Regions from separate parts of the Bradyrhizobium sp. Leo114 genome, predicted to be linked through region 3. Evidence: predicted binding sites of a transcription regulator. Region 3 holds the regulator's gene; each other region holds the start of a gene.
What was found. Region 3 encodes PhoB, which activates phosphate uptake and scavenging genes when phosphate is short. Its sites were predicted from a motif close to TGTCATNNANCTGTCAT; they were not measured.

Region 1 (4,400 bases), on a different contig from region 3:
CCAAGCGTTTCGGCGAGCGTTCGAAGAACCACGCCATGCCGTCCATGGTCCAGGCCGGCGTCTATGCGGGCCTGCGTCACTATTTCAAGGCGCTGGAAGCGCTTGGCGGCAATCCGCACGACGGCGTCAAGGTCGTGGAGAAGATGAAGTCGATCCCGACCGAGGACGATCTGTTTGGCAAGGGCGAAATCCAGCCGAACGGCCGCGCCATCCATCCGGCGTACCTGTTCGAGGTGAAGAAGCCTTCGGAATCCAAGGGGCCCTGGGATTTCTACAAGCTGGTCGCCACCGTTCCGGCCGACCAGGCGTTCACGCCGCTTTCCGAAAGCAAGTGCGCGCTGCTCAAGAAGTAACTATCATCGCCCGCCGGCGGTGAAGCCGGCGGGCTCCATTTGGGGGGAGGGGGGCGAAGGCCAACGCGATGCAGGCTCTCTACGCACAGCTACTTGTGGGACTGATCAACGGCTCGTTTTACGCGCTGCTCAGCCTGGGGCTTGCCGTGATCTTCGGCATGCTCAACATCATCAATTTCGCCCATGGCGCGCTCTACATGATGGGCGCCTTCTGCGCCTATTTCCTGCTCAACATCGCCGGCATCAACTATTGGTGGGCGCTGCTCATCGCGCCCATCGTGGTCGGCATCTTCGGCATGATCCTGGAGCGGACCATGCTGCAATGGCTGTCCGGGCTCGACCACGTCTATGGCCTGCTGCTGACCTTCGGCATCGCGCTGATCATCCAGGGCATCTTCCAGAACTATTTCGGCTCCTCCGGCCTGCCGTACCAGATTCCCGACGCGCTCCGCGGCGGCATCAATCTCGGCTTCATGTTCCTGCCGATCTATCGCGGCTGGGTGGTCGTTTTCTCGCTGGTGATATGCCTGGCCACCTGGTTCCTGATCGAGAAGACGCAGCTCGGCGCATACTTGCGCGCTGCGACCGAAAATCCGACGCTGGTACGCGCGTTCGGCATCAACGTGCCGAGGATGATCACGCTCACCTACGGCCTCGGCGTCGGGCTTGCGGCGCTCGCGGGCGTGCTGTCGGCGCCGATCAACCAGGTCCGACCGCTGATGGGCGCCGACCTCATCATCGTCGTGTTCGCGGTGGTGGTGATCGGCGGTATGGGATCGATCATGGGATCGATCATCACCGGTTTTGCGCTCGGCGTGATCGAGGGACTGACCAAGTATTTCTACCCTGAGGCTTCCAACACCGTCGTGTTCGTTCTGATGGTGCTGGTCCTGCTTGTGAAGCCGACGGGACTGACTGGACGGGCGGCCTGATATGTCAGCACTTACCGACGATACCCTGCCGGTCACGCCCCGCGCGATGCGTGACGAGATGGTTGCCTTCGCCGTGATGGCGGTGCTGCTGGCCATCGTGCCGCTCACCGGCATCTATCCGTTCTTCGTGATGCAGGCGCTGTGCTTTGCGCTGCTCGCCTGCGCCTTCAACCTCTTGGTCGGCTATGGCGGCCTGCTGTCGTTCGGCCACGCGATGTTCCTGGGGACCGCCGGCTACGTCTCGGCGCATGCGCTGAAGGTGTGGGCGCTGCCGCCGGAGCTCGGCATCATCATCGGCACGGCCGCGGCCTGCGGGCTTGCCGTCATCACCGGCTACATCTCGATCCGCCGGCAGGGCATCTACTTCTCGATGATCACGCTGGCGCTGTCGCAGCTCCTCTACTTCATCTACCTGCAGGCGCCGTTCACCCATGGCGAAGACGGCATCCAGGGCATTCCGCAGGGCTTCCTGTTCGGCGTCTTCAACCTCGCCAAGCCGACAGTGCTCTATTACGTCGTGCTCGCCGGCTTCCTCGGCGGCTTCCTCCTGATCTACCGGACCATCAACTCGCCCTTCGGCGAGGTGCTGAAGTCGATCCGCGAGAACGAGCCGCGGGCGATTTCGCTCGGCTACAAGACCGACCAGTACAAGCTGCTCGCCTTCATTCTATCGGGCACGCTGGCGGGCTTTGCCGGCTCGCTCAAGGTGTTCGTGGCCCAGAACGCCTCGCTGACCGACGTGCACTGGTCGATGTCCGGCGAGATCGTGCTGATGACGCTGGTTGGCGGCCTCGGCACCATCTTCGGTCCCGTGGTCGGCGCCTTCATCATCATCGCCATGCAGCAATATCTGGCCGGTTACGGCCAGTGGGTGACCGTGATCCAGGGCGTCATCTTCGTCGCCTGCGTGCTGACCTTCCGCCGCGGCATCATCGGCGAGGTCGCGCGTTTGCTGAGGCGGTCGCTGTAGCACCATCGGCCGGCCCGCTCGATTGGAGCCCAACGCCACACTGTTGCGTTGGGCCGTCGGAGGCATCGGAGCCACGAGCTACAAAGCGGTGGATGACCCGGTTCCGCCCGCGGAGCGCTGGCCGTCCCTGTACAAAATGTTCTATGACAGTTTTGTGACAGGTGATCCCGGAGCGTCCTCCGGAAAGATGGATTTTGAGCCTATGCTGCGCTGGTTTCGAAGCTTTTTGCCCAAGGAGGAGCGGTTTTTCGACCTGTTCGCCCGGCATGCCAAGACCGCGGTCCAGTGCGCGATGGCGCTGCAGGACATGCTGAAGGGTGGGGACGAGACGCCGGTCCACTGCCAGCGCGTCAACCAGTTCGAGAACGACGCCGACAACATCACCCGCGAGGTTCTGACTGCCGTCCGCCGCACCTTCATCACCCCGTTCGACCGCGGCGACATCAAGAACCTGATCACGGCCATGGACGATGCCGTCGACCAGATGCAGCAGACCGCCAAGGCGGTGGTGCTGTTTGAGGTGCGCGCGTTCGAGCCGCCGATGCGCGAAATGGGCACTCTGATCGTCGAATGCGCCGACCTGGTCGGGCGCGCGCTGCCGCTGTTGCAGTCGATCGGCAGCAACGTCGCGATGCTGACGCAGATCACCGAGGAACTGACCAAGCTCGAGGGCCGGGTTGACGATCTCCACGACATCGGGCTGAAGGAGCTCTATCTCAAGCATCGCGACGCCAACACGATGGATTTCATCGTCGGTGCCGAGATCTACGATCACCTCGAAAAAGTCGCCGACCGCTTCGACGACGTCGCCAACGAGATCAACTCGATCGTGATCGAACAGGTCTGAGCATGATCCCGAAAAGTGGGCACCGGTTTTCCCCGCTACAAACGCGCAGCGTTTGCGCGCAGATCATGCTCAAGAAAATAAAGTAGGGCGGTTTACGTGGACGCCACGCTTGGTCTTCCGATCCTGGTGATCCTGATCGCGGTCGCCCTGCTGTTCGATTTCCTGAACGGCCTGCACGATGCCGCGAATTCGATCGCGACCATCGTCTCGACGCGCGTGCTGCGGCCGCAGTACGCGGTGTTCTGGGCGGCGTTCTTCAACTTCATCGCCTTCATGGTGTTCGGCCTGCATGTCGCCAATACCATCGGCACCGGGATCATCGAGCCCGAGGTCGTCGATGTGACCGTGATCTTCGCCGCGCTGGTCGGCGCCATCGTCTGGAACGTGATCACCTGGGCGCTCGGCATTCCCTCGTCGAGTTCGCATGCCCTGATCGGCGGCCTGATTGGTGGCGGCATGGCGAAGGCGGGGATCTCGGCGGCGGTGTGGAGCGGGCTCTCCAAGACGCTGCTCGCAATCGTGCTGTCGCCGCTGATCGGTTTCCTGCTGGCCTTGGTGCTGGTTGCGATCGTGTCCTGGCTCTCGGTGCGGTCGACGCCGTTCGCCGTCGACCGCGCCTTCCGCACCCTGCAATTCGTCTCCGCCTCGCTCTATTCGCTCGGCCATGGCGGCAACGACGCGCAGAAGACCATGGGCATCATCGGCGTGCTGCTGTATTCGCAGGGGCGTCTCGGCGAGGAGTTTCACATTCCATTTTGGGTGGTGCTGGCCTGTCAGGCGGCGATGGCGATGGGCACCCTGATGGGCGGCTGGCGCATCGTCCGCACCATGGGCCTCCGCATCACGAAGCTGACGCCGATGCAGGGTTTCTGCGCGGAGACCGGCGGGGCGGCGACCCTGTTCATGGCGACCTTCCTCGGGGTTCCCGTTTCCACCACCCACACCATCACCGGCGCCATCGTCGGCGTCGGTGCGGCGCGCCGGATGTCGGCGGTGCGCTGGAATGTCGCAAGCTCGATCGTCTATGCCTGGGTCATCACTATCCCGGCCGCGGCGGCGGTTGCGGCCGTTACCTATTGGGTGGTGTTGGCGCTGCGCTGATCAGGTCACAAGCTTGAGGCCGACAATGCCGGCCACGATCAGCCCGATGCTCGACAGCCGAAGCGCGGTGGCCGGTTCGCCGAACAGGACGATGCCGAGCATCGCCGTTCCGACCGCGCCGATGCCGGTCCACACCGCATAGGCGGTTCCGATCGGCAGTGTCTTCAGCGCGAGCCCGAGCAGGACGATGCTGCCGA
Region 2 (4,400 bases), on a different contig from region 3:
ATTTGTCGATCAGTCCCGATTCCACCATCAGGAAGAAGCCGGCATCGTTCTTCGACAGCACTTTCAGCGCGGCCTGCACCTGCTCGGTCAGGTCGGGCTGTTCGGGAAACTTGCCGACGCTGCCGCCTTTGAGGAACTTGCGGTCCAGGACGCCGTCCATGTTGCCGGAGGCAAACAGTCCCAGCAGCTTGTTCGTGTCGGGTTTCGCAGCCGAGGCATCAAGCTCGGACTTTGTCGTCACCACCTGATAGCCGGCATCGCGAAAGCGGGCGATGTAATCGATGTCGTCCTTGCGCTTTCCCGCTGCTGCTTGCGGCAGGAAATTCGCGCTGCCTCCTCCCATCAGGACATCGGGCTTGGCGGCGAAGAGCTGCGCGACGATCTCATCATAGGCGGCGCGGCGGCGGGTATGCGCGACCATTGCCGCCGGTGTGGCATCCTCGACTTCGGTGTTGGTGACGATCCCGATGCCCAGACCAAGCCGCCGCTTCGCGACGCTGGTGATGGTTTCGACCTTGGGATCATCGAACGGGCTTGTGGAGCGATCAGCGTAGACACCCAACGCGTTGACGGCGGTCTTGTGGCCCGTGGCGTAGGCGCTGGCCGCATTCGCCGAATCGGTGATGATCGAATCGGAGCCGGCAGTCGCAACCAGCGCCATATGCGGCATGTCGTCGATGGCAAGCTTGCCGAGGCTTTTGCCTTCCGCAATTCCCTTGGAGAGCATACGCGCCGCAACCCGATGCGCCGGCGACAGTCCATCACCGATGAACAGGATCACGTTCTTGGCCTTGCGCGGACCGGTGTCGTAAACCGACCACACGACAGTGCGGCTGCGTGCGCCGTCAGAGACTTCCACCTTCACGCTTCCGGGCTTGGTCAATGCGACGTCGCGAACGATCAGGGCCGACTGCTCCTTGCCGTCTTCGTGCTCCACGAAGGTGCCGGGCTGGCCGAACGCTGCGGAATAATCCGCGCCGTTCACCGTGACTTTCACATTCGCCGGATCAACGCGATCGGGAAACTCGACCTTGAAGTCGAAATGGGCGCTGGCGAGGATGTCGGCGCGGTCGATCGGATAGATCGTCTGGGCTAGCGTCGGCGATCCGGACAACAGGACGAGGAGAGCGGCACCGGCAAATGGCTTGATCATGATTTGCGCCCCACAATTGTTCGCCCGCGCCGTCCGGCTGCAGTACGGAGGTCACGGGCGCGCAGGCGACGAGACTAGCCGCGCCGAATGACGCGTCCATTACACATCGAGCCTGGATACCGGCGATGGATCGTCGCAGTCCGTAGCCCGGATGGAGCGCAAGCGTAGTCCGGGCTACGGAGCTCACACGCTTCAGCTCTTGTCGCTATCGAGCCTCAAGATGTTCGAGCCCTCGCCGAGCGACAGCAAGCCTGTCTCCGCGTAGAGATCCAGCTTGGTGCGGGTATCGGCGATGTCGAGGTTGCGCATTGTGAGCTGGCCGATACGGTCCGCCGGCGTGAACGCCGCATCCTCCACCTTCTCCATGCTCAGCCGCTCCGGCTGATAGCTCAGGTTCGGGCTCTCGGTGTTCAAGATCGAATAGTCGTTGCCGCGGCGCAGCTCGAGCGTCACCTCACCGGTGATGGCGCGCGCCACCCAACGCTGGGCGGTTTCGCGCAGCATGAGAGCCTGAGAATCGAACCACCGCCCCTGGTAGAGCAGCCGGCCAAGGCGCAGGCCGTTGATCCGGTACTGCTCGATGGTGTCTTCGTTGTGGATGCCGGTGATCAGGCGCTCATAGGCGATGTGCAGCAGCGCCATGCCGGGAGCTTCATAGATGCCGCGGCTCTTTGCCTCGATGATCCGGTTCTCGATCTGGTCGCTCATGCCAAGACCATGCCTGCCGCCGATGGCGTTGGCCTCGAGGAACAGCGCCACCGGGTCCGGGAAAGTCTGGCCGTTCAGCGCGACGGGCTGGCCTTCCTCGAAGCGCACGGTGACCTGTTCGGCCCTGACGACACAGTCGTCGCGCCAGAACGGCACGCCCATGATCGGATTGACGATCTTGATACCGCTTTGCAGGCTCTCGAGATCCTTGGCCTCGTGGGTTGCACCGAGGAGATTGCTGTCGGTCGAATACGCCTTCTCGGCGCTCATCTTGTAGGCGAACCCTTGCGCGGTCATGAACGCCGACATTTCCGCGCGGCCGCCGAGCTCGTCGATGAATTGCTGGTCGAGCCAGGGCTTGTAGATCTTCAGGTTCGAATTGGTCAGCAGGCCGTAGCGATAGAACCGCTCGATATCGTTGCCCTTGAAGGTGGAGCCATCACCCCAGATGTTGACCCCGTCCTCCTTCATGGCCGAGACCAGCATGGTGCCAGTCACGGCGCGACCGAGCGGGGTGGTGTTGAAATAGGTGGCGCCGCCGGTCGAGATGTGGAAGGCACCGGATTGGATCGCGGCAATGCCTTCGTGGACCAATTGCATACGGCAATCCACGAGGCGGGCTTTCTCGGCGCCGAACTCCATGGCCTTGCGCGGAATTTCGTTGTAGTCGGACTCGTCGGGCTGGCCGAGGTTCGCGGTGTAGGCAAAGACGCGCGCGCCCTTCTGTTTCATCCATAGCAGCGCTGCGCTGGTGTCGAGACCGCCCGAGAAAGCGATGCCGACTTTTTCGCCCTTGGGCAGGCTTTTCAAAATCGTACTCATGGAGCGTCCAATCGGTCGTAAAGTCGTTTGCTGTTAAGTTGCGCGAATATCAAATTTCGCGCTGATGGGCACGTGATTAATGGCGGCCTTTATGACGTCGCTCATATCGACGGCCTGGGGTCCGTCTCGCGCCGGCGCCACCGTCGCGCGAACCGGGTTAGCGCGGCATCAACCTGGGCATCCGTCACCCGCGTCGACGGCCAGCGGTAGATCAGGGCATAGGCGAGCCAGATCACCAGGTAGGTCACGATGCCGGCAATCGCGACGTCGGTGAAGAAATGCCCGCCAAAGGCCATCCGCAGGGCGCTGGTGGCGATACCGAACACGGTCGCCGCCGCAAACGCCAGGGCGCGCCATTGCGGCGGCGCCAGCGCTGCCGGCGCATAGGTCCAGAACGCAGTCGCCCCCTCGCCGGAGAAGAACGAGCAGTTGCGGCCGCAGGTGCCGCGCGGATCCCACCACGGCACGAAGCTCTTGTCGCCGGCAAACTCGGTCACCGCCACCGGTCGCGGCCGGCCCCAATAGGTCTTGAAGGTGAAGTTGGTGAGGACGCCGGCGGAGAGCAGCAGCGTCACCAGGAGAAACGTCGCGGCGCGGCCCGAGATCAGCATCGGCCGGTCGGGCCGGATCATCTTGACGACGAACGCAGCGATCGCGGGCAGCGCAAATCCCCATGCGATCCACATCGCCGCATCGCGCGCAAACGACGCGACAGCGTTCAGCTTCAGCGGAAAGGTTTTTTGCGCGGCATCGTAGAACAGCGCACCGAGCTTCAGGTCGAGTTCGGGAAAGAGCCCGAACAACAGCCCGATCACGACCGCAAGCCCCAGCGCGATGAAAAGTCCGGTCCGGTTCATGGCGCGCGGTTTACCCGAGGCGGCGGGATGTGGAAACCCCGAATTCAACCGTCATTGCGGGGAGCGATAGCGACGAAGCAATCCACCTCTCCGCACGCGCAGCTGCATGGATTGCTTCGCGGAGCCTGTCGTCGGGCGGCGCTTCGCGCCGACCCGGTGGCTCGCAATGACAGCTCCATTCACGGCTGCGGCCGGGATTGTGACGGCAGTGGCGGGGGCGGCGGCAATTTGCGCGGCGGCTCGCGCCAGGCGCCGGCGGTGCGGCCCGCAATCAGCCAGTACACCAGACCCGCGACGATGCCGGCGCCGGTCATGATCTCGAGATGGCGATGCACGATGCCCTCGAACCGGAACGTATCGGGGTCGAACGGAACCAGGCCGAGATAACAGGCGGCCCCGACGATCGCGCCGCCGATCGCATAGCTCAGCGCGCCCCGGACATTGAAGGCTTCCGTGATCAGCACCACGATCAGCGCCGGCAGCAGCGCGAATCCGGAAATGAAGATGAAGCCGAGCACGATGTTGATGGCGTTCTGATCGATCTGACCGGTGCCGATATCGCTCAGCTCCGGATAGAGCACCGCCACGACGATGATCATGCCCGCCACCAGACAGGAGGCAAGGAAAGCGAACAGGATCAGGAAGACGCGGCCGATCAGTGCCATGGCTTCATTCCACCGTCAGACCGTACCCGCGACACTACTCTCCACCGTCATGCCCGGGCTTGACCCGGGCATCCACGCCTGCCTCGAAGCTTCGGAAAGACGTGGATGGCCGGGACGAGCCCGGCCATGACGAGTTTCGGTGCATAGATCGTCTCAATCCGTCATCGCCATTGCGCGCAGCGCCTGGCGCTCGCG
Region 3 (4,400 bases):
TGCCGACGTCGAACGACACTCGCGTGCGGGTCGAAGGACGCTCGAAGATCATCGCCAGCGTCTTGCCTTCGAGCGGCTTCGTGGCCCGCTCATGCGCCTTCAGTCTCGCCTTCATGGCGGCGCCGGCGGCCAGCATGGCGCGCAGCTCGTTGAGCGACATTTCGTTGATGTCGAGGAAGTGACGGGGCGCCTTGCTCATCATCCCGCTGCCTTCTTCGACGGTCCGCTTGAGAGCGCGGTGCAGGCGCGCTCCAGACAACCGATGGCGTGCTCGATCTCGGCCTCGCTGACGATCAGCGGCGCGAGGAATCGCACCACATTATCGCCGGCGCCGACTGTGAGCAGCTTCTGCTCGCGCAGGGCGTTGACGAGGTCGCCCGAGGGCACCACGGCCTTGACGCCGATCAGAAGCCCCTCGCCGCGCACGTCGGCGAGAATGGACGGATAGCGGTCAACCGCGGAGGCGAGCTTCTGCTTGAGCAGGAGCGACATCTTCTGCACGTGATCGAAGAAGCCGGGCTTCAGCATCACATCGAGCACGGCGCCGGCGGCCGCGACCGCGAGCGGATTGCCGCCGAAGGTCGAGCCATGCGAACCCGGCGTCATGCCGGACGCAGCTTCCGCGGTCGCAAGGAAGGCGCCGATCGGAAAGCCGCCGCCGAGCGCCTTGGCCAGCGACATCACGTCAGGGGTGACCCCGATGCGCTTGTAGGCGAAGAGATCGCCGGTGCGGCCCATGCCGGTCTGCACCTCGTCGAACGCGAGCAATAGGCCATGCTCGTCGCAGAGCTGGCGCAGCGCCTTGAAGAAGGCCGGCGGCGCGGAGCGCACGCCGCCTTCGCCCTGCACCGGCTCGATCAGGATGCCTGCGGTCTCTGGACCGATCGCGCGTTTCACCGCTTCGATATCGCCATGCGGCACCTGATCAAAGCCGTCCATCGGCGCGCCGAAGCCCTCGAGATATTTAGCGGCGCCGGTCGCGGCGAGTGTCGCGAGCGTGCGGCCATGGAAGGCGCCTTCGAAGGTGATGATGCGGTAGCGCTCCGGATGCCCCTTCGAGAAGTGATAGTGACGCACGACCTTGATCACGCCCTCCATCGCTTCCGCGCCGGAATTGCAGAAGAACACCAAGTCCGCAAAACTCTGCTCGCACAGCCGCGCGGCAAGCTTCTCGCCGTCCGGGCTCTTGAACAGGTTCGACATGTGCCAGAGCTTCGTCGCCTGTTCCTGCAGCGCCTTCACCAGATGCGGATGGGCATGGCCGAGCGCGTTCACCGCGACGCCGGAGGTGAAGTCGAGATAACGCTCGCCTTTGGTCGAGATCAGCCAACAGCCTTCGCCGCGTTCGAAGCCGAGATCGGCCCTGGCAAAAACGGGAAGCAGATGCGACGTGGCGCGGTCGGTCATGGCGATCACTGAAGGGTTCAGACAAGCCTTTCAGACAAGCCCCGGCGGCGTGCAGCGATGCAGACACGCGGCTGGAGCTCATCCAGCGAAAACAAAACGTGCCGCCTTTGCAGGGCGGCACGTGAAGGCATTCTATGCGCGCGGCGGGTGCTGTCAATCGCCACGAAGCCGCCAGGCTGCGCTGCAAAGTGCCGGTAATCCGCAGTTTTCCGGTGTGGTGGAAAAGCCCGATTGCAATCCCTAAATGTCGGAACATGTGGACGCATAGGCGCGGACTCTTGCGCCAGAGTCACGCCATATTGTAGCGTCTAGCCTGTCGGGTACGACATCTCGTGCGGCAGTTTTGATCCCTTAGAGTCCTTTGTGTGCGGCGTACACGTTCGGGTGCGGTTTTCGTGCCCGGCGAGCCTTAAGGGATTCTGCCCGCAGGGATTTTTGAGATTAGGCATCGCAGCGCTGTCCCAGGATCGGCCGGCGCAACGCGAAGGGAAAGATGCGATGACGGTATTGACCTGGTCCGACGAACGCGTCGAGCAGTTGAAAAAGCTCTGGGAAGGTGGCCTCTCGGCCAGCCAGATCGCTGCGGAACTGGGCAACGTGACCCGCAATGCGGTGATCGGCAAGGTGCACCGGCTCGGCCTCTCGGGCCGCGCCAAGAGTCCTGCTGCAGCCGCGCCGCGGCAGCGCAAGGCGCGTCCCGCACAGCCGATGATGCGCGTGGCGCGTCCGGTCTCCCGCGGCAACACCGCGCTCGCCCACGCCTTCGAGGTGGAGGTGGAAGCGGACCCTATCGCCTACGACAATGTGGTGCCGATGAGCCAGCGGCTGTCGCTGCTCGAATTGAACGAGGCCACCTGCCACTGGCCGGTCGGCGATCCCTCGAGCCCGGAATTCTTCTTCTGCGGCGGCAAGGCGCTTCCCGGCCTGCCCTATTGCGCGCACCACTCCCGCATCGCCTACCAGCCGGCGGCTGACCGCCGCCGTCCGACGGTCAAGCCGTCACAAGGCAAGTAAGCCGACGACAGATCGTAGCCTGGGTGGAGCGCAGCGCAACCCGGGAACGCTGTATCGGCGGGTCCAAATTTCCCCGGGGTTACGCTTCGCTGCACCCGGGCTACGGATTGAGGTCGCCGGTTTACGACTGCTCGGCCTTCGCGAAGCGATCATCGAGCGCGTAGCCCGCGCCGCGGACGGTACGGATCGGGTCCTGCTCGCGGCCGGGATTGAGCAATTTGCGCAGGCGGCCGATGTGAACGTCGACGGTGCGCTCGTCGATATAGATGTCGCGGCCCCAAACGCTGTCGAGCAGCTGCTCGCGGCTGAACACGCGGCCGGGATGCTCCAGGAAGAACTCCAGCAGGCGATATTCGGTCGGGCCGAGATCGATCGGGCGGCCCGAGCGCGCGACGCGGCGCTTCTCGCGGTCGAGTTCGATGTCGCCATAGGTGAGCACGGTGGCGAGCCGCTCCGGGCTTGCCCGGCGCAACAGGCCCTTCACCCGCGCGAGCAGTTCAGGCACCGAGAACGGCTTGACGATGTAGTCGTCGGCACCGGTCGCCAGCCCCCTCACGCGCTCGCTTTCCTCGCCGCGCGCGGTCAGCATGATGATCGGGAGCTGCTTGGTCTCCGGCCGCGCCCGCAGACGGCGGCACAGCTCGATGCCGGAGAGTCCCGGCAGCATCCAGTCGAGCACGACAAGGTCGGGAATACGTTCCTTGAGCCTTGTGTCCGCATCGTCTCCACGGGCGACCGTTTCGACATCATAGCCTTCTGCATCGAGATTGTAGCGCAACAGCGTCGTCAGCGCTTCTTCGTCTTCGACCACCAGAATGCGTGCGCTCATCGGCTTGGCTTCTCCTATAGCGGGATGACTCTCTGCTTGAATCGTCATCCCACTCTTCCTTTGATGTTTGAGCAGGATCTTGGCTGAAAGCCGGCGTCGACTTTCCGGATGTTGCTCTAGTTGCCCGGAACGGTCGTGGCGAACGTCGTCATATCCCCCTTCGGCCGCTTGTCGGTGATCTGCTGACCCTCGATCATGTAGAAGACCGTTTCCGCGATGTTGGTGGCGTGGTCGCCGATCCGCTCGATATTCTTGGCGCAGAACATCAGGTGGATGCAGAACGAGATGTTGCGCGGATCTTCCATCATGTAGGTGAGGAGCTCGCGGAACAGCGAGGTGCAGATCGCGTCCACCTCCTCGTCGCTCTTCCAGACGTTCATCGCCGCCGGCAGATCGTGCGCGGCATAGGCGTCGAGCACGGACTTGACCTGCGACAGCACGAGGTCGGTCATGTGCTCCAGGCCGCGGATCAGCTTCAGCGGCTGGAAGTCGTTCTCCAGCGCGGCGACGCGCTTGCCCATGTTCTTGGCGAGGTCGCCGATCCGCTCGAGGTCGGTCGCCACCCGCATCGCGCCGACGATCTCGCGCAGGTCGACAGCCATCGGCTGGCGGCGGGCGATCGTCAGCACGGCGCGCTCCTCGATCACGCGCTGCAGGCTGTCGATCTCGATGTCGGAAGCGACGACACGCTTGCCGAGCGCGACGTCGCGGCGGATCAGCGCATCGACGGATTCGGTGATCATCCGTTCGACCAGCCCGCCCATCTCTGCGACCAGACGGGTCAGTTCCTGAAGATCGCTGTCGAATGCCTTGGCGGTATGTTCAGAAGCCATGATGTCCCTCCTCAACCAAACCGGCCGGTGATGTAGTCCTGGGTGCGTCGATCGCTCGGCGAGGTGAAGATCTTGCTGGTGTCGTCGAACTCGATCAGTTCGCCCAGATACATGAACGCGGTCTTGTCGGAGACGCGCGCCGCCTGCTGCATGTTATGCGTGACGATCGCGATCGTGTAGTCCTCCGACAATTCCTGGATCAGCTCCTCGACCTTGGCGGTCGAGATCGGATCGAGCGCCGAGCAGGGCTCGTCGAACAGGATAACTTCGGGCCGCACCGCAACCGTGCGGGCGATGCAGAGGCGCTGCTGCTGGCC
Region 4 (4,400 bases), on a different contig from region 3:
AAGCTGACGTCGCCCGCCGGCAAATTCCTGAGCGAGCATCAGGTGCGGCCGGCCGACTTCAACCAGTATGGTACGCGGCGCGGCAATCATGAGGTCATGATGCGCGGAACCTTTGCCAACATCCGCATCAAGAACTTCATGCTCAAGGGTGCCGACGGCAATATTCCGGAAGGCGGAAACACCAAGCACTGGCCCGACGGCGAGCAGATGTCGATCTACGATGCCGCGATGAAGTACCAAGCGGAAGGCGTGCCGCTGGTGGTGTTCGCCGGCGCCGAGTACGGCAACGGCTCATCGCGCGACTGGGCGGCCAAGGGCACCCGCCTGCTCGGTGTTCGCGCGGTGATCTGCCAGAGCTTCGAGCGCATCCATCGCTCCAATCTGGTCGGCATGGGTGTGCTGCCACTCACCTTCGAGCCGGGCGCGTCATGGCAGTCGCTCGGCATCAAGGGCGACGAGAAGGTCACGATTCGTGGCTTGCAGGGCGATTTGAAGCCCCGCCAGATGCTGACGGCGGACGTCACCTCCAGCGATGGCAAAGTGCAGCATGTCCCGCTGCTTTGCCGCATCGATACGCTCGATGAGCTCGATTATTATCGCAACGGCGGCATCCTGCACTACGTGTTGCGCAAGCTCGCGGCCTAACGCGGATTTGTGATCGGTGCCTCACTGCTACGTGAATGGCTAGGAAAATGCGGGCGGCCTATGAAAAAGGCCGCTTTCGCACGTCAGGGGCATGCTCTTCAGGGTCGTCTCTCATGCCCCGTACAAGTACGGATGGAAATCATCACGATCGGTTCTCAGAATGACAGCGATGATGGCCTATAATCGTCTTTCGCTTTGGTCCGGCGCGCTCAGTGTTTGCGCCATTATCGCGATCATCCGACCCGCCCACGCCGATCCGCGTGCGGTCGTCGAGCTCTTCACCTCACAGGGTTGTTCGTCCTGCCCGCCCGCCGACAAGATCATCGGCGAACTCGCCAAGGACCCGAATGTCATCGCGCTCAGCATGCCGATCGACTACTGGGATTATCTCGGCTGGAAGGACACGCTGGCTGATTCGCGCTTCAGCGCGCGCCAGAAAGCCTATTCGCATGTGCGCGGCGACCGCGACGTCTATACGCCGCAAGTCATCGTTAACGGCTCGGCGAAGGTGATCGGCAGCGATCGCGTCGGCATCGAGACTGCGATCAAGGATACCGCGACCGAGGGCGTGATGTCGGTGCCGGTGACGATGTCGCTGTCCGGCAAGCAGATCAATGTCTCGGTGGCGGCGAGCAATGGGCCGCGCGTCAAGCATGGCGAAGTCTGGATCTGCTCGATCTCCAAGGCGGTGCCGATCTCGATCGGGCGCGGCGAGAATCGCGGGCAAGAGATCACCTATCACAACGTGGTGCGTAACCTGTTGAAGGTCGGCGACTGGAATGGCAGCGCGGGAAGCTGGACTGTGCCGATCGAGAACATCTCGCGTGAAGGCGTCGATGCCGCCGTCGTCTATGTCCAGGACGGCAATCGCGACAAGCCGGGCCCCATGCTCGGCGCGGCCATGACGCCGCTGCGGTAAGGTCTAAATCAAACCCGCCACATCCTGTCATTCCGCGCGCGCATCGCGCGAACCCGGAATCTCTCGCCATCAACCTCCAGATTCCGGGCTCACGCTGTCGCGTGCCCGGAATGACGTGTCGTGAGGGACCCCCAAAAAAGAAAAGGACCAACTCTCGTTGGCCCAGTCAAAAGGGAGTTAACTCCCCTGCGAACAGGCCCGGTCCCGACGGCCCCGGGGGGCTGGGGGCTGAGGAATCCGGAACCGAAAGAACCGGGCCAACGCAGGATTTCCTTTTCGCAGGGCAGCGGGGCGGGCGGTGGGCGGAAGTGGGGCAGCAATAAGATTCTTTCTAACGATACTGTGACTCCTGGAAAATCTTCCCATTCGTCGCACGGCGGCTCTGAACCCTTGCGGCGCTGCCCGGTTAGCGCAATCATGTCAGCCGCATGACAGGAGGCGCTTGATGATATTGATATCGGAGGACAGCGATCCAAGCGGGCTTCGCGCGGCGGCGCGGCCCGTCGCTGCCAGCCCGCTACAGAACCGCGTCACGTTCAATCGTCTCGAACTCAATCGCATCCTCAATCTCTATGGCCGCATGGTCGCCGATGGCGAGTGGCGGGATTACGCCATCGACTTCCTGAAGGATCGCGCCGTGTTCTCGGTGTTCCGCCGCTCCTCCGAGGTCCCGATCTACCGAATCGAGAAGGACCCGCGGCTCGCCCGCAAGCAGGGCATGTACAGCGTGATCTCTGCGACCGGCCTGATCCTGCGCCGTGGCCATGAGCTGGAGCGCGTGCTGCTCGTGATCGACCGCAAGCTGGCGGTTGTTTAAGGCCGCGGCGTCCGTCATTCCGGGGCGCGAAGCGAACCCGGAATCTCGTGCGGCAAATTGCGCTCTCATCAACCTCTGGATTCCGGGTTCGCGCTTACGCGGGCCCCGGAATGACGGAGAATTAACGCCGGCCCGGATCCTCGGTCGGTATCGTGGTCGCGCCGTCGCCGAGCGCGCGCTGCATCATCACCGTGTCGAGCCAGCGGCCGAATTTGAGGCCGACGCTCGGATGGATTCCGATCAGCGTGAAGCCGGTCTTGAGGTGAACGCCGATTGAGCCGGCGTTGGCGGAGTCCCCGATCACCGCGATCATCTGCCGGTAGCCGCGCGCCTCGCATTCGCTGATCAGCCGCTGCAGCAGTTGCAGGCCGACGCCGCGGCGGTGGATCGAGGGATCCAGATAAATCGAATTCTCCACCGTGAAGCGATAGGCCGGACGCGGGCGGTAGGCGCCGGCATAGGCATAACCGACCACGCCTCCGTCAAGGGCAGCGATGAAATAGGGAAAGCCGCCATCCGTCAGCGCCCTGAAGCGGCGCGTCATCTCCGCCAGGTCCGGCGGGACCAGCTCGAACGTCGCGGTGCCGAAGCGCACCGCGTGCTCGTAAATTGCAGTGACGGAGGGAAGGTCGGCCTCGGTGGCGGGCCTGATCTCGACGGCGGACATGGCGGCAAGATAGCAGCAGGTTTCCCGGGAGCAACGCTCTCCTTATCTGTCATGGCCGGGCTTGACCCGGCCATCCACGCCTTTCTCGTCAATGGTGGATGCTCGGGAACGAGCCCGGGTAGGGGACTGAGTGCGCAAACGAAAAGCCCCGGCGGTGAGGCCGGGGCTTCGATCGTTGGTACTGCCGGAGGCGCTTAGTCGCGCTGTCCGAGGAGCTGCAGGAGCAGCGTGAACAGGTTGATGAAGTTCAGGTAGAGCGAGAGTGCGCCGGTAATCGCCGCACGCTCGGCAATCGCGCCACCCTGCGAGGCGTAGCCGTAGATGTAGTCGTTCTTCAGCCGTTGGGTATCCCAAGCGGTGAGGCCCGCGAACACCAGCACGCCGACCACCGAAACGATGAACTGCAGCGCCGAGCTCGCCAGGAACAGGTTGACCAGGCTGGCGATGATGATGCCGATCAGGCCCATGAACAGGAACGAGCCCATGCCGCTCATGTCACGCTTGGTGGTGTAGCCGTAGAGGCTAAGCGCACCAAAGGTCGCCGCGGTGATGAAGAACACCCGCACGATCGAGGTGTGCGTATACACCAGGAAGATCGACGACAGCGAGAGGCCCATCAGCGCCGAGAACACCCAGAACAGGAGCTGAGCAGTCGCGGGCTGAAGCCGGTTAATGCCGGCCGAGATCACGAACACCATCACCAGCGGTGCGAGGATGAACAGCCACTTCAGCGGGCTGACGAACATCGCATAGCCGAACTGCGTCAGATAGGCGTTGCCGAACTTTGCGACGGCTGCGGACGGATCCGCCGTCACCGCCGCCATATAGACGCCGAGCGCGGCCAGGCCCGTGATCGCGAGGCCGATCGACATGTAGTTGTAGATGCGCAGCATGTAGGCGCGCAGACCGGCGTCGACCGTCGCAGTGTCAATGCGACCGGCGGCCCGGCCGAAGGGAGAGGCATAGTTACGGTCTAGGTCCGACATGGTCGAATTCCCGTGGTTGTTCCGGTCGCAAGGGATTTGCGGGACCGAGTATAATCTATCTCAGATAGCGCGGCCTGCGGACATTAAAATCCGTGTCATCAAACCGCCCATCCGACCCAAGGCGTATGTGGGAAACTAACACAACCGCCGCAAGCTTCCACGCGCGGCTGAATGTCGCTCTGGCCCTTATTTCAAGGCAAAGCCGGTGTTAACCGGCCTCGTTCCCCGCTTCAAATTGTCACAAATTCCGCAACACGGCCGCGGGCTTCTGGTTCAAGGCCAGCAGCGTGCCGGCCAGCCCGAGCCCGACGGTGACGATCAGCGCCGCGACCACCACCGCTGCGGCGCTGCCAGCCTCCCAGACGA

Region 1: a site for PhoB is predicted at 2,399-2,415, ahead of ACZIRK_RS32470 (DUF47 domain-containing protein). Genes of this name have one in related genera too.
Region 2: a site for PhoB is predicted at 1,241-1,257, ahead of ACZIRK_RS12500 (alkaline phosphatase). Genes of this name have one in related genera too.
Region 4: a site for PhoB is predicted at 1,982-1,998, ahead of ACZIRK_RS26330 (DUF2794 domain-containing protein). Genes of this name have one in related genera too.

Annotation. Positions count from the first base shown of each region.
Region 1 is NZ_JBUYEN020000035.1:7,441-11,840, reverse strand. Features, by position in the region: gene ACZIRK_RS32485 (ABC transporter substrate-binding protein) at 1-353, shown strand, start outside; gene ACZIRK_RS32480 (branched-chain amino acid ABC transporter permease) at 422-1,285, shown strand; gene ACZIRK_RS32475 (branched-chain amino acid ABC transporter permease) at 1,287-2,255, shown strand; gene ACZIRK_RS32470 (DUF47 domain-containing protein) at 2,458-3,102, shown strand; gene ACZIRK_RS32465 (inorganic phosphate transporter) at 3,199-4,203, shown strand; gene sugE (quaternary ammonium compound efflux SMR transporter SugE) at 4,204-4,400, opposite strand, start outside.
Region 2 is NZ_JBUYEN020000008.1:227,306-231,705, reverse strand. Features, by position in the region: gene ACZIRK_RS12500 (alkaline phosphatase) at 1-1,153, opposite strand, end outside; gene argG (argininosuccinate synthase) at 1,346-2,683, opposite strand; gene ACZIRK_RS12490 (phosphatase PAP2 family protein) at 2,785-3,540, opposite strand; gene ACZIRK_RS12485 (hypothetical protein) at 3,720-4,205, opposite strand; gene rlmN (dual-specificity RNA methyltransferase RlmN) at 4,359-4,400, opposite strand, start outside.
Region 3 is NZ_JBUYEN020000003.1:52,213-56,612, forward strand. Features, by position in the region: gene argF (ornithine carbamoyltransferase) at 1-199, opposite strand, end outside; gene ACZIRK_RS04525 (aspartate aminotransferase family protein) at 199-1,407, opposite strand; gene ACZIRK_RS04530 (GcrA family cell cycle regulator) at 1,906-2,421, shown strand; gene phoB (phosphate regulon transcriptional regulator PhoB) at 2,543-3,250, opposite strand; gene phoU (phosphate signaling complex protein PhoU) at 3,367-4,083, opposite strand; gene pstB (phosphate ABC transporter ATP-binding protein PstB) at 4,095-4,400, opposite strand, start outside.
Region 4 is NZ_JBUYEN020000023.1:98,116-102,515, reverse strand. Features, by position in the region: gene acnA (aconitate hydratase AcnA) at 1-645, shown strand, start outside; gene ACZIRK_RS26335 (DUF1223 domain-containing protein) at 806-1,564, shown strand; gene ACZIRK_RS26330 (DUF2794 domain-containing protein) at 2,010-2,381, shown strand; gene ACZIRK_RS26325 (GNAT family N-acetyltransferase) at 2,503-3,048, opposite strand; gene ACZIRK_RS26320 (Bax inhibitor-1/YccA family protein) at 3,243-4,034, opposite strand; gene ACZIRK_RS26315 (ABC transporter permease) at 4,273-4,400, opposite strand, start outside.